DNA from 2 places in the Filifactor villosus genome. Region 1 is predicted to be linked to the other one. Evidence: riboswitches for the same ligand, from Rfam matches in the RefSeq annotation. Region 1 holds a riboswitch; the other holds the start of a gene.
What was found. A riboswitch is a leader RNA that binds a small molecule or an ion and turns the genes downstream of it on or off. The one in region 1 is predicted to bind cobalamin.

Region 1 (7,875 bases):
ATTAATTATTTTTAAAATCAAGGAGAAACGCCTGTTATGAGGATCAACCGATATATTGCAAGTTGTGGGATCACATCACGGAGAAAAGCGGATGAGTTGATCAGAGAGGGCAACGTTTCTGTAAACGGTCAGAAGATCACGGAGCCGGGACTTGAAGTTGACGAAACAAAGGATATTGTAGAAGTGAGCGGAGTTGTTATCACTTTGGGTGAAGAGAAGGTCTACTATGCTCTTCACAAGCCGATAGGTTACATCAGTGCGGTTTCGGACAACAGAGGAAGAAAGACGGTAGTAGAATTGATCGATACACCCCACAGACTATATCCGGTCGGCAGACTGGACTATATGTCCGAAGGCTTACTTCTTTTGACAAATGATGGAGAATTTACAAACCGGATGATTCATCCGAGATATCATATAGAAAAAACGTATCTCGTCTGTGTTTCGGGCAAAGAACCGAAGAATATCAAAGACTTGTTTCAGAGAGGGATTCGAATAGACGGATACAAGACGAAGCCGGCGGACATCGTTCTGCTTGACAGGAAGGGTGAGATCCTGACCTACCGCATAACGCTGTTTGAAGGCAGGAACAGACAGATACGAAAAATGTTTCAGAGCTTGAATATGAAGGTTTTATCTCTTAAGAGGATCAGTATCGGAAAACTTCAGCTTGGAGACTTAAAAGAAGGCAGTTACAGAAGGTTGACGGAGCAGGAACTCGCTTATTTTAAAACAAGGTTAAAATAAGGGTGTTTTTGTTGTACAGATTATCCGTAGATGTGGGGCGTTTTATCCGGATTAAAAATAATTAGGGCTATGCGGGCTCGAATACGTAAATAATGAAATTGGGGAAGATGGCGTTGAGAAAAACGGACAAGATAATAAAAACGGATAAAAATTTGATAGAGCACATTGAGAAAATTTACATGACATTGACAAAAAGTCAAAAAATCATTGCAAAATATATTATGGAAAATTACGATAAGGTGGCTTTTATGACGGCGGCGGGCTTCGCAGGTGAAACGGGGGTGAGCGAGTCAACGGTGGTCCGTTTTGCCAACAAGCTCGGTTATGAAAGTTATACGTATTTTCAAAAAGACTTACAGGAGCTTTTGAAGAAGAAGCTTACAACGGCACAGAGGGCATCCATGTCCAACTATACAAACAAGAGCAGCATCGTCAAGCAGGTGCTTAGGGCCGATATCGACAATATCAAGGAGACGATGGAAGAACTCGATGAGGAGACCTTTGAAAGGGTTGTAGAATTGATCTTTTCGGCACCGAAGATTTATATCGTCGGCTTGAGAAGTTCGGAGATGGTATCGGAGTACCTCGGATACTACCTCAATTTTCTGCTCGATAATGTGAAGGTCGTCAACTACGGGATCAACGATGTATTTGAGCAGATCTTGAAGGTGAAGAAGAACGATGTGGTCATCGGGATCAGCTTCCCGCGATATTCCAAGAGGACATCGGAGTTGATGAGATTTGCAAAGGAACAGGGAGCGGTCACGGTATCCATCACCGACAGTGAGACATCACCGATTGCACAGCTTTCTCAGGAGACGATGATCGCAAAGAGCAATATGTCATCCTTTGTTGACTCTTTGGTTGCGCCCTTGAGTATCGCAAACGCTTTGATCATAGCACTCAGTATGAAGAAGAAGGAAGAGCTGCAGGATAACTTCAGTAAGTTGGAAAAGATCTGGTCCAAGTACGAGATCTATTGAGAACATATCGATTCAAAAAAGTGGATAGCCTACCTCGGAAGAGGTCGCTTGAGAGAACGTTATAGGTATTTTGTTGAAACACAGAAAAATAAGGTGCCATTGTCGTGAGGTACGTGCAGATCGTTCTCGAGAAAGAGGAACTTGTATAACGAAAAAGCTATGGAAATAAGGGATATGGGAGAGGATGGAATTTGATTATTGCGATAGACGGACCTTCGGGTTCGGGGAAAAGCACAATAGCAAAGGAGTTGGCAGAGAAATTTCAGTTTTTATATATCGATACGGGCTCGATGTATCGTGCTCTGACCCTCGGATATTTGGAGGAGGGTACGGATCTGGAGAACGAGGATGCTCGAAGGAGGTTTCTGGAGAGGATGCACGTTTCTTTTGATACACAAAATCGGGTCTGTCTAAACGGCCGGGAAGTTGCCGAAGAGATCAGGGGTATTGAAGTGACACAGACTGTTTCCTATGTGTCCGCCTTTGCCGATATCAGGAAGAAAATGGTAGAGTTGCAGAGAAAATTTGCAAAGGAGAACAGTGTCGTCATGGATGGACGTGATATCGGGACCACCGTATTTCCGGAAGCCGAGGTCAAGGTCTTTCTCATTGCCGATGTGCAGGAAAGGGCGAGGAGACGTTGGAACCAAATGAAGGAAAAAGGAATGGATATAACACTCGAAGAGGTCGAAGCGGAACTGAGGATTCGCGATGAAAAGGACTCCAATCGTAAGGTCTCTCCTTTGAGAAAGGCGGAAGATGCCGTCGAGGTCGATACGACCTCTCTGACGGTCGAAGAAGTCATAGAAAAGATAGGGTCTATTGTGCAAAGGAGAAGTTTATGTACACATTGATGAGGGGTTTGTTCAAGCCGATCGGTATGATATTCTATCGTTTGAAGGTCGTGGGGATAGAAAACATCCCTCCTGCGGGTGCGGCGATTCTGGCTGCCAACCACGGAAGTATCAAAGATCCCGTCTTTGTTGCCATTGCGGTAAAGAGGAGGATCAACTTTCTGGGAAAGGACCAGTTGTTTAAGACGAAGATATCGAAGTGGTTTTTTGACAGTCTGGGAGTTTTGCCCGTCAAGAGGGACAACAATGATATCGCCGTCTTGAGAGCGAGTTTGAGGGCCTTGAAGCAGGAGAGTTTGCTCGGTATTTTTCCACAAGGAACCAGGGTCGATAAGGGGGAAGCGAGTCAAGCTAAGACCGGAGTGGCACTTCTTGCAGTCAAGTCTCACTGTCCCATCGTTCCCATAACCATCGATGCGACTTATAGACTGTTCGGAAGAAACAGGCTGATCATCCATAAGCCCTACTACCCGAGCTCGGATAAGAGTTATGAAGAGATCAGCGACGAAGTGATGAAAATTATAGAAAACGGAGATAGGATATAGATGAAGTTGATCGTGTCTGAAAAGGCGGGTTATTGTTTCGGTGTGCAAAGGGCGATGAAGAAGGCCCGAGTTTTGTTGGAAAATGAAAGAGAAAAAAAGGTCTACTCCCTCGGACCTTTGATACACAACGAACAGGCGACACAAAAACTGATGAACGAAGGACTGTTTGAAGCAAACGGCATTGAGGACATCGATGATGGAAGTGTAGTGGTGATCCGTTCCCACGGTCTGGGAGAGAAATACTACACCTTGCTGGAGGAAAAGGGCTGTGAGATCGAAGATGCGACCTGTCCCTTTGTTAAGAAGATTCAGATGATCGCAAGGGATCATGTGAGACAGGGTAAGGGGATCGTTATCATCGGAGATGCTTTTCATCCGGAGATTGAAGGGATTAACCTGTGGGCAGGGGGAGGTTGCATCATAGGAAAGGAAATTGAAGATTTTGAAAAGATCGAGTTTTCCTCCGACAAGGAATATGTGGTCGTGGCCCAAACGACCTTCAGTGTCGAAAAATATCAGAGGATAAAAAAGTTCTTGGAAGGAAAGATAAAAAATTTAAAATTTTTTGATACGATCTGTGATGCTACGAGGGAGCGTCAGGAAGACGCTGTCAAAATTGCTCAAAGTGTTGATGCTATGATAGTTATAGGCGGAAGACACAGTTCAAATACAAAAAAATTATATGAATTGTGCTCTCAATTTTGCAAAACTTTTTTAATAGAAACGGCAAATGATATTGACGTAGACGAAATAAAGATTTATGATAGTATTGGGATGACAGCAGGTGCGTCTACCCCCGACTTCATTATAAATGAAGTTATAGATTTTATTGTTCACACAAAAAAACACGGTAAGGAGTTGGGAATTGATGAGTAGCGAAATGGAAAAATTGTTGCTGGAAGAAGAACAGAATTATGAAGAGGTGTACAAAGGTTCAATTGTAAAAGGATATGTAGAGAGGGTAAAACCCGACTCTTATTATATCACTTTGAACTACAAGACGGATGGAGTTCTTCCCAAGACAGAAATGAACGGGGATGAAGAACTTCAGGTAGGAGACGAGGTTTCTCTTGAAGTCATTAAGATCGACAAAAACACTGGTGAAATTATCCTTTCCAAGAAGAGGTTGGATGCCTTCAAGGCGTGGGATGATTTGGAGATCGGCAAGATCATTGATGTAAAGGTAGCTGAAATTGGAAACAAAGGACTCATCGCAAAATACAAAAACTCCATCAAAGGCTTTATTCCGCTAAGTCATGTAGCAAACAAATTTGTGAAAGACGAAGACTTGCAAGAGTTCCAAAACATGGAATTCCAAACGGAAATTATTGACGTAGAACCGAGAAAGAGAAGATTGATCCTCTCCAGAAAGAATATCCTGGCTAGAGAAGAAGCAGCCAAGAGAGAAGAGTTTATCAAGAATCTGGAGATCGGAAATGTATATAAGGGTATTGTTCGTGATATCAAGAATTACGGAATGTTCGTTGACCTGGGTGCGATGACAGGCTTGGTTCACATCAGCGAGTTGTCCTGGAACAGAAGAGATAAGATCGAGCAGCTTTACTCGATCGGCGACGAGGTTGAAGTAAAGGTCGTAGAGTTCGATCCTGAAAAGCAAAGACTGTCTTTGAGCGTGAAGGCGCTTCAGAGAGATCCGTTTGAAGTGTTCCAAGAAAACACGAAGGTGGATGATATCGTAGAGTGTACGGTAAAAAACATCAAAGAATACGGAGTATTTGTGAAATTGAATGAGGACGTGGACGGATTTATCCATATTTCCAACCTTTCTTCTTCCTATGTCAAAAACCCTGCTGAAATCGTAAATCAGGGAGATCGTTTGACAGCGAAGATTATCAGCATCAATCCTGAAACACAAAAGATTGAGCTCACCTTGAACCTCAACGAAGATCAGGAAGAAGTAGTGGAAGGACCCGATGCACAGTCGGTATCGGAAGAAGATATTGCAGAGGCGTCTGTAAGCGAAAACATCGAGGTTTCGGAAGAAGTTGCTGAAGAAACACCGGTAGATGCGGAATAAGTTGTTTCGAAAGAAACGGGAGAACTTATATTCCATCGGGAATGTATGTAAGTCACAGAAGGCGGAAGATCATCCGTCTTCTTTTTTTGTCCAAGATTTAAACATTGAGGATCTTATACTATTCTCCAATAGAAGCATGGATATATCCTTTTTTCAACTTACGAAAAATCGGTTTATCTTCTACGGGTCACAGATTATTTATATCTACAACTCAAAGGAAGAATCGTATTATACTATTCTCCAATAGAAGCATGGATATATCCTTTTTTCAACTTACGAAAAATCGGTTTATCTTCTACGGGTCACAGATCGTTTATATCCATAATTTAAATGACAACAGTATTATACTATCCTCCGATAGAGGTGTGGTTGTATCCGTGTCTGCAAGCATCAACATCTATTTTATCGACCATAGAAAGACATTGATAGCAATCATTTAAGCGGATAAACAGTACTATACCGCAGTTTTTTTGATACCGTTATCGGCTGTTGATAGAGTTGTCCGGTATTCTACGGAAGATGAAATTTTTTGCGTTTACGGATATGGGTAGGATAACATTTCGATTGAATGAGAGTTACGTATATCACATCTGTTTTAATCGAAGTATACAGGAAATAAGATACGTTCAAAAACCTCCTTCCGCCTGTATATTGACGAGGGCTCGTTTTGATGGTAGTATTACTGTATGAGAAACTATCGGAAAAAGGTGAAAAGCCTTTACAGCCCCCGCTACTGTAAGAAACTCTTTGTTTCCAAGTCAGACCTTATAGTTCCAGATTATATATTTTCGGGTGGGAAAAGAAGACGATATCGGATTGTAATTGGGCTCGAAGGAGTCCTTTTTTGTTGTGATCGGAAAGGAGACTTGCTTGAAAAAAATAATGTTTGCAGGTGTCAGCAGCTCGTCGGGAAAGACAACGATCGTATCGGCCTTGATGAGGCTGCTTAAAAGAAGAAATTATAAGGTTGCACCCTATAAGGTGGGACCGGACTATATAGATCCCTCCTTCCATGAAAAGGCTTGTGGGCAGCTCTCTCGCAACTTGGATGAATTCATGCTTGACAAGGAGGAGTTGAGGTACCTCTTTGCAGGGAGGAAGGATGTTGCGGACATCCAAGTGATCGAAGGAGTAATGGGACTCTACGACGGATACGGCTATCGGATCGATTATTGCAGTACGGCAAGTATGGCCAAGATCTTGGACTGCAAGGTCATCCTGATCTTGGATGCAAAGAGTCTTGCGGGTTCTGCGGCCGCTACGGTTCTGGGTTACAGAGACTTGGATAAGGATGTTCGGATCGGAGGAGTCATTGTCAACAACGTATCGTCGCAAAGCCACTATCAAATTTTGAAGAGGGCAATCGAAGGCTATACGGGAGTACCGGTTCTCGGAAGGATCCCGCCTAACAAAAGCTTTGCCCTTCCATCCAGACACCTCGGCCTGATACCGGGCTGTGAGCTCGATGAGTTAGATTCCATGTTTAATATGATGGCGGATGTGGTGGAAGAATATGTCGATGTGGAGAAGATCCTTGAACTCGCCGAATTTTCTGAGCTTTCCTATGATGAGAAGAGGAGGAGCGGTGTCAGAAATATCACGGACGTCAAGCTGGCTCTTGCCAGGGACAAGGCCTTTCATTTCTATTATGAGGACAGTTTGGAACTGCTTCGCTATATGGGGGTGGAATTGGTAGAGTTCAGCCCTCTTGGAGACGCTGCTCTGCCGAACTGTGACGGAGTCTTCCTGGGGGGTGGTTTTCCCGAAGTCTTTGCAAAGGAGTTGGAGGCAAATCGTTCCATGAGGGAGAGTATCCGGCGTTTCGGAGAAGACGGCGGGGTGATTTACGCGGAGTGCGGAGGACTGATGTATTTGGGGACCTCCCTCCTGGATCAGGAGCGTTATGAGTATGAGATGGTAGGACTTTTGGACGGGAAAAGCGTAATGAAGGATCGCCTGCAACGTTTCGGATACTGTCAGGGAACTGCAAAGAGGGAAGTTGTGATCGCAAAGTGCGAAGAAGAGGTGAGGGGACATGAGTTCCATTACTCGGACTTTGAAACGGATCTGCAAGGGGTCTTCAAGATGCAGAAGTATCAGGACGGAACACTGCTTCGTGAGTGGGAAGGGGGCTTTGCGTACAAGAATGTACTCGGCACCTACCTCCACTCTCATTTTTGCAGCAACTATAAACTTGCATTGAATTTGATAAGAACGATCGAGCAAAACAGGAGAGTCAGATGACGGGAACGGTAGCCTACTCTCTTTTGATAGCGACGCTGATAGACTTTGTGCTCGGAGATCCCTATTGGTTTCCTCACCCCGTCATCATGATGGGGCGCCTGATCCGTTTCACGGAGAAGAGGGTGAGGAGGAGCTTTGCGAAGAATAAGGTTTTGGGAGGATGTGTCCTTTGGTTCGTTGTGGTCGGATCCTCCTTCGCAACGGTGTTTTGGGCAATCAGACTTGCAGGGAAGATCAGTCCTCTGCTTGCCTTTTCTATGCAGACCCTGTTGATGTGGAACTGTATCAGCACCAAGTGTTTGGCAGTCGAGGCCGAGAAGGTGGGATCCGCAGTCCGTAGGGGGGATCTGAACTTGAGCAGGACCCGTATCTCCTATTTGGTGGGAAGGGACACGACCGAGCTTTCCTTTGCCGAGATTTTGAGGGCAACGGTCGAGACCGTGGCGGAGAACACTGTGGACGGA
Region 2 (7,875 bases), on a different contig from region 1:
CCGTTATCCACCGATACAAGAACGTCCTGTCCGTCTTTGGTTAAACGAAGTCCTTCCTCGGCGATATCCCTGCGGGTATATTCTCCTTCCACCTGGTATCTCAAACGAGGCGTCCCTGCCTTCTCAACATTGACTACAATATTTCTTCGAGCTTCCCCCTCTCGAGCTGTAAGCGTAAACCTTCCTGCTTTGAGTAGTTCAAACTTCAAGGTGTCAGAACCGTCTCGAATAAGTCGAAGTCCTTCCTGTGTTTGAGGAGGAATCTTCCACTCTATCAGTTTTGAGTTCGGTGCTGTAGCTTTAAGAAAATGAATATGATTCCCAAAGTCATAGTCCAGATTCAATGTTGCGGGAATCGGTATCCAATCCTCATCCTTCTTGTATGAGAAAGCAATTTCATCTGTCTCGGCAGTTTGATTTAAGACATGAATATCAATGCTGCCTTCAAATTCTTCCTCATCGTCTTCACTGGACATCCAAACAGAAATTGTCTCTTCTCCTGGTCTTAGAACCTTAAATGTAAAGGTATCCTCATCGGAAGAAATTCTTTTAATCGCCGGTGTATGTTCCGTAACACCTTCACTGTGGATCGACCAGTTCCATGTCCACTCTTTGGAAGAATCATACTCTTTTCCTTCTACTAAAATTGCCTTAAGTGTATACTCCTGTTCATAAGGCTTGTAGATCAACCATTTCTCCCCAAGTTTGTTATCTCCTTCAGAAGCTGTATGGAAAAAATCAAAATCCTGCTTTGTTTCTATATCCCAAGGATTTTCCCCATCCTGCTTCGGAGGAACTTCCTGAACCTCCACCACGATCTCAACAGGCTCATAATCCGGAACCGTAATTTTGATCACTGCCTGTCCCGGTTTTTTTGCCTGGAGGATCCAAGCGTTGTTCCATCGGTTCCAATCCCTCTTTGCATACAAGACTTCATTGTCATTGAATGGATAGCTGTCTACCGATTGGCCGTCCAGTTCAAATTTAACATAGGCGTGTTTAAGCTCTCCGTCGCTCTGATCGAGAAACACCGTCTTTAATTCAAAACGTTTTCCCGCTTCAAAGCTGAGCCTTCCCCCTTCAATCCCATGCCAATCTGCATCCTTATAGTATCGAATCTCAAAGGGAAGGCTGCCCTGTATCTTAGTATCGGAATTATTCCCAGACGATTCCGACACCGGATCTTCCCCACTGGAAACCTCCGAATCATCCGCACTTGATAAAGGGCTCATCTGCACCTCCATACTTGTTAAAAACTCATCTGCCCAGGATTCTGGTGACACAAAATTCGGAAAAAACAGTAAAAGACTTAATAGCAGTGCCATTACCCTCCTAGACACAGTTTTCCACTTCGATTTCATTATATAATCTCCTTTCGTTTTAGGATAAAGAAGCTCTACAAGACTTCTCCCGCAACCGCTGAGAGCTTCTTCCATACAATAAAAAACACTCTTCGCCTTGAAAAACGAGAGTATTTTGAATATCGATTTTGATTTTAAAGAATTACAATAAAAGAGACTCAGTCCTAACCGCCCATCTTCTTCACAAAAGAAACCGTCCTCTTGTACGAAAAATCTGACTTAAGTGACAGAATCCGGTGAAGAGTCCGATACCCACAAAGAATAGGACACCGAAGAGTGTTTCATCATCCTTCTCTTAGATTAACGCTTCTGCTTTTACCCTCTTATCCCAAGAACAAAGCAATTTGACAGGCAGGTCTTCCGGCTCCGATTCATCCTTTGAACACCTTCCCGTTGCTTCAAACAGTGGTTTTTGTTCTTCGTCCTCGTTACGGCAGAGGTAACTGCGCGGGAATTTCACCCGTCTTCCCTATTAAAAATAAACCCTTCTTAGTATCGAATAAGCTTTTTCCAATCTCGAAAAAAACTTTTGATTAGTACAAGTTTATCTACCAGCCAAACTTTCATTATGAATTTTTTATTTGTTTTCATCCTATCACAAAGAATCCGTCCTGTCAATTCCATCAATATATTATTTTATTTAGATATTGATTTGCTATTTAAAAATTCTAAGTATATACCTCCTCCCCTACTCGCACTAAAACCTACTACAAATATATTTATGTTTAATGTCCCTTAATCCGGTAAGGAGTTTCCATCTTGTTGCTTAAATTAAAGTAATCGGTATGTCGTTTAAAATTGTCCGTTGATTCCAGGTTCGATACCTATGAGATGATTTTATACTATTCTCCATTTAAAATGTCAGATGAACAGAAATATGTATTTACCAGAAACGCTTTGAGTGATTGTAGAATTCAAACTTCTCACCCAGACAATTTTAATAGATAATAGTAATTAATATCAGGCATACATGTGAAAAGCGAAAGAGAAAAATGATAACCTGCTCCCAAGAGAAAACATAGCTTGGTTGAAAAACAAAAATCCACCTGCATTAAAACTGGCGGATTTTTCGCTTGTTTTTTAGTTTATTTCTTCAAGGTGATTACAACTCGGCGATAAGGCTCCTTGCCTTCGCTGTAGGTCGTTACATAGGGATCGTCCTGCAAGACGGAATGAGCAATCCTTCTCTCATAGGGATTCATCGCGTCGAGCTTGATGGTTCTTCTCTGCTTTGCCGCCTGACGAGCCATCTTCTTGACATAGTTCGTCAAAGACTCTTCCCTCTTTTGACGATAGTCTTCCACATCGACCATCACCCTTTGATAATCTTCCAATTCCTTGTTCACTGCCAAATTAGTCAAAAGTTGAAGTGCATCCAAGGTATCTCCCCTTCTTCCGATGAGGTAAGACGCATCTTCGCCCTCGATCTTGGTATGCAGGACCTCTTCTTCATCTTTGCTTAAGGAGAAGCTGCAGTTGAGGCCGGATACTTCAAACAAGCCTTTTAAGAAGGCATCGGCAGCGTCTTTGGCTCTGGTGTCTTCCAACAAGGTAGCCCTGATCTTACATTCTTTCGAACCGAACAAACCCAAAAACTTCGAGGTTTCTTCGATCACTTCGATCTTCAACTTGTCTCTTGTCACATTGAGTTGCAAAATGGCTTCTTGGATTGCTTCTTCTTTTGTTTTTCCGATCGTTTCAACAGACTTCATCATTATTTTCTCCTTCCACTGACAATTTTTTCTTCTTCTTTGGCAAGTGTCATTCTTTCCACTACCTTACGTTGTGCAATAGAAAACAGTGTCGATACCGCCCAGTACATGGACAGCCCGGCAGGAAATTGACGTCCCCAGTAAAAGATAAACAGGGGCATCATATAGGTCATGGACTTTTGCATCCCTTCTCCCGGATTTTCTTTTTCGGGTGCCTTGCCTTCCTTCTTCTTCTCGTGTTTTACCATCATCATCTTGGAATCTATAAACTGAGCAAGGGCTGCGATCAAAGGGAAAATAAAGGGTACCGCAAATCCTCCCACCATAATGACATCCGGGTTCTTGAGGTTTTCAAGCCAGAGAAAACCCGTGTCGGCAGCGTCGTAGAGCGCCTGTGTCCCGAACACGTAGAGGACGGGATCTCTCAAGACCTTGAACAGTCCGAATAGGATGGGCATTTGGATCAACAGGGGCAGACAACTCATCATGGGGTTGACATTGTGCTCTTTGTACAGCTTGGAAGTAAGCTCCGCCTGTTTGTTCTTGTCGTTGGGATATTTTTTTTGAATATCCTGGATCAAGGGCTGGATCTTGTTCACTTCCATCATCGACTTGTTCTGTGACAAGGTGAGGGGAAGGGTTGCCAGTTTTACGATGATCGTAAATAGAATAATGGAAACTCCGTAATGTCCTACAAGATTGTAGAGTAGCTTCAAGAGCATCCCCAGTAGATTTGCAATTGCAGTTGTCAAGCTGATAACCTCCTATGTTTTTCTGTTGTTTTCAGGAACCGGGTCATATCCGCCTTCGTGAAAGGGATGGCACTTCAATATTCGCCTGACTGCCAGATACCCGCCTCTAAGAATTCCGTGTTTTTCAATCGCCTCTATGCTGTAGGCCGAACAAGTCGGACAAAACCTGCAGCTCGGCGGCTTCATCGGAGATATGAACAGCTGATATCCCCGTATCAAGCCTATTATAATCTTTTTTAGTATCTTTGTCATCTCATCATCTTCGTTTTTCGAAATAAATGTTTTACGGAATGTCTCAATTCTTTGTAATCGGCTTCCTTCGCGCCGCTTCTGGCGATCCATACAAAGTCATAGCCCTCTCGAACTCCCTGCATCAAGCGAAGAATCTCCTTGAGCCTCCTGCGAAGTTTGTTTCTCTCGACGGCCTTCCCATATTTTTTTGAAATGGAAAAACCTACCCTGCTGCTCTCTGTTCCGTTCTTGTAATAATAGAGAACAAACTGCCTGTTTGCAAAAGACTTGCCCTTGTGATACACCCTCTTAAATTCTTCATTCTTCTTTAAACTTGAAAAATCCATCTTTCGACCTCGGTTAACAAAACGTGAAAAAAAAAGGCCACATCTCACTGAGCGGCCTTTTTATTAAGCAGATAGTCTTTTTCTACCTTTTGCTCTTCTTCTTCTAAGTACATTTCTTCCGGTCGGAGATTGCATTCTTTTTCTGAATCCGTGTACTTTTTTTCTTTGTCTCTTCTTTGGTTGATACGTTCTTTTCATTCTATCCACCGCCTTCCTTTTCCAAAATACGAACTTGGTTTAAAGTCAAATTCCGCATTTTTACATTATAGAGGTATTATAAGTCCGCGGTTGTAATATGTCAAGAATTTTTTTTATCTTTTCCTCTTTCATACTCTTCTCTTTTTCGTTGTTGTATCCTGCAACCGTATTCTTCAACTCCTCAAACCTTCCGGAGTCCTACAACCGGGTATTTCAATCGGATAGCAGTACAGAAAGAGAGGTCTTATCTTTTTCCTCCGCCTTCCATACAAAACCGCCCTACAGGATCCCTTGTTGCAAAAAAAGAAGCTTGTCCCTTTTTTCTCCGTAAAAGAAGAGGTAACACCTCTTTTTGAGAGGGAACGGATCCGACCCTAAAGCCTAAGCTCTCTTCTCAAAATACCTTTGCAGGGAGAGTTTATCGAATGCCTTACCTACAACAAGGAAGATTCCCGCTCCCAAACCTGCCTGGATCATATTCTCCGGAACCGATTGCAGAGCTACGATCATACTCGACTTCAGGATCGAACCTCCCACAAAGTAACCTCCTACCATCACCAAACTTCCTGCAATCAGAGCCGTAAACAGTCGGATTGAAAAAAACGCTCCTCCCTCTTCTTTACGAAAGGCGATGCTTCCAGCAACATAACCCATACAGGCCTTGATGATGAGGGTGAACGGAGCCCAGTGTGCATAACCCGAAAAAATATCGGCAAGCATCGAGCCTACTCCTGCGGTGATCAGCCCTTTTTTTCTGCCGAAGAAGATCGCGACCAAAAAGATCATACTGTCTCCCAAGTGAATATACCCGCTGGTCATCGGAACGGGGATCTGGATCGACATCGTACTCACCGTAACAAGTGCGATCAGAAGAGCACTTAAAACCAAATCTCTTACATCCTGTTTTTGTTTTTTCATCTCTGTAATTCTCCTTTTCCGTTTTTATCAGCGAGGATACGGACCCTACTCGAACCCTTACCTTCTCTTTTATCCCCACTCTCCGTTTCTTATCTACTATTATAAGTTATTAAACGAATTTGAACAGGATATCGGCAAAATTTATCCGATTGTATCGATACAATTTTTGATATTGGAGATATGAGCTTTACAAAAAGAAAAAAGAGGCAAATAGTTTTATATTTGTTAAAAAAATATTTTTCTTCCAACCTTACCTCCAATTTCTCTCCCCTTGTGAATGATTTCTTAAATTTATCCACAAGATTATGTTGAAGTTTTTTCCAAGTTTTGTTATATTATTTTTGCATGTGGATAACTTTGAAAGTTTTGTCCACTTTATCCACATTGTGTTTATAAGTATGTGGATAAGATTTATTTTTTTCTTATCAAATGACAGAGATCTATCTTTTTGAAGTGTTATCCACAAGCTATGGACAACTGATTTCTTTATATCCGAGATCAAGTTTATCCACATCTCTTTACACAGGATCGGGATCTTATTCCCATACTTAGCCACAGGGTCTTTTTGACAATGAGCTCTGTGTCTGTCCAAGATGTTTTTTGTGGATAAATGAATTTTTACACTAGGGGGAACCAATGAACGTTATTGACTTATGGACTTCAATCAAAGAAGCATATCGAGCCCAAGCTCCTTCCAAACACTCCTTCGAGACCTTTATCGAGCGTTTGGATCCTTTAATAATAAAAAACAACTGTCTTATCTTGCTCGCTGACGGCTCCTTCATCTACGAAACTGTCGTAAATACTCATTTGAAGCCCTTGCAGGAGATCTGTGACAAGCAGACCAACCGCACGGTCAAACTCAAGCTCATCACTTCCGTGGAAGAGATGGAAGAGGACTCTTCGGAGGAAAAGCGTTCGGAGAGCTTCTCCAACAACGTTACCCTCATCCCGAAATATACCTTCGACAGCTTCGTCATCGGAAAGAGCAATCAATTTGCACATGCGGCCTGCATCGCGGTTGCGGACTCTCCGTCCAAGGCCTATAACCCCCTCTTTATCTATGGAGGAGTAGGACTTGGCAAAACCCACCTGATGCATGCAATCGGAAACCACATCCTTTCCAAAAACAAGGATGCCAAGATCCTCTACCTCTCGTCCGAAACCTTTACCAACGAGCTGATCAACTCGATTAAGGACGATACCAACGAAGAGTTCAGAAGCAAGTATAGAAGAGATGTCGACGTACTTCTGATCGACGACATCCAGTTTATTGCGGAAAAAGAAGGGACCCAGGAAGAGTTCTTCCATACCTTCAATGCCCTCCACGGAGCCAACAAACAGATCATCATCTCCAGTGACCGCACTCCCAAGGAGATAAGGACCTTGGAGGACCGGTTGCGTTCCAGGTTCGAGATGGGCCTGATCGCCGATATCCAATCTCCGGACTACGAGACAAGAATCGCCATCCTGCGCAAGAAGGCTCAGGCGGAAAACAGGGAAGTACCCAACGATGTCATCGAGTACATTACCAAGCACATCAAATCCAATATCCGAGAACTGGAGGGTGCCCTGACCAGAATCTTCGCCTTCGCGGATCTGACCAAGAAGGAGATCAACTACGAACTTGCCAAGGAAGCACTCAAGGATATCTTCGACATCAACCGAAACGTCGAGATCACCCCCGGCCTCATAAAGGAAAAGGTGTCTCACTTCTTTTCGGTAAGAGTCGAGGATTTCAGCTCCAAAGCCCGAAAAAGAGAAATCGCCTATCCCAGGCAGGTCGCGATGTACCTCTGCCGGGAACTTACTCCTCTCTCCCTTCCCAAGATCGGCAGTGAGTTTGGAGGCAGGGACCACACTACGGTCATCCATGCCTGCGAAAAAATAAGCAACGAGATCTCCACTGATGAAAAAACAAGGGAGCTGATCGAGCAGTTGAAGAAGGACATCCATAACTCCTAGAGGACTGACACATAAAGCCGCATGACCGGTCTTCTTATAGGTTCATACTATACACAAACCGTTGGTTTCGCGTGATTACTTCACTCTCGAAACCAACGGCAAAAGTCCGGTACTCCCTTGAGAATTTTGACGGATTTCCTTCATTTTTTCTTCTTCTTGTTAGTTTGTTAACAATTTGCAAGTCCTCTTTCTTTTTCGTACCTTCCCGAAAAAACCTCCCCGACTCGGGGTTCTTCTCGTATATTCTTTCTTGGTATTTCAATGCTTTTACATAAGATCCGAAGCCATCACCCACCCTTTCTTTATCCACAAACGCTCCCGTTCCTCTCAATCTTATCCACAGGTAAATTCGAATTCTTTTTCATCCGTCCTTCCGCGTCCTACCTACTTA

Region 2: linked by a shared signal. The riboswitch ahead of ACFO4R_RS05515 (S-layer homology domain-containing protein) and the one ahead of ACFO4R_RS05235 (cobyrinate a,c-diamide synthase) in region 1 are both predicted to bind cobalamin.

The regions. Positions count from the first base shown of each region.
Region 1 covers NZ_JBHSHL010000015.1:22,000-29,874, forward strand. Annotated here, with positions in the region: gene ACFO4R_RS05205 (pseudouridine synthase) at 37-747, shown strand; gene ACFO4R_RS05210 (MurR/RpiR family transcriptional regulator) at 855-1,730, shown strand; gene cmk ((d)CMP kinase) at 1,922-2,584, shown strand; gene ACFO4R_RS05220 (lysophospholipid acyltransferase family protein) at 2,572-3,129, shown strand; gene ispH (4-hydroxy-3-methylbut-2-enyl diphosphate reductase) at 3,130-4,005, shown strand; gene ACFO4R_RS05230 (30S ribosomal protein S1) at 3,998-5,167, shown strand; cobalamin riboswitch at 5,825-6,055, shown strand; gene ACFO4R_RS05235 (cobyrinate a,c-diamide synthase) at 6,038-7,411, shown strand; gene cbiB (adenosylcobinamide-phosphate synthase CbiB) at 7,408-7,875, shown strand, end outside.
Region 2 covers NZ_JBHSHL010000019.1:5,239-13,113, forward strand. Annotated here, with positions in the region: gene ACFO4R_RS05515 (S-layer homology domain-containing protein) at 1-1,232, opposite strand, end outside; cobalamin riboswitch at 1,695-1,864, opposite strand; gene jag (RNA-binding cell elongation regulator Jag/EloR) at 2,447-3,073, opposite strand; gene ACFO4R_RS05525 (YidC/Oxa1 family membrane protein insertase) at 3,076-3,825, opposite strand; gene yidD (membrane protein insertion efficiency factor YidD) at 3,838-4,077, opposite strand; gene rnpA (ribonuclease P protein component) at 4,074-4,403, opposite strand; gene rpmH (50S ribosomal protein L34) at 4,467-4,601, opposite strand; gene ACFO4R_RS05545 (ECF transporter S component) at 4,983-5,519, opposite strand; gene dnaA (chromosomal replication initiator protein DnaA) at 6,156-7,484, shown strand; gene ACFO4R_RS05555 (hypothetical protein) at 7,519-7,794, opposite strand.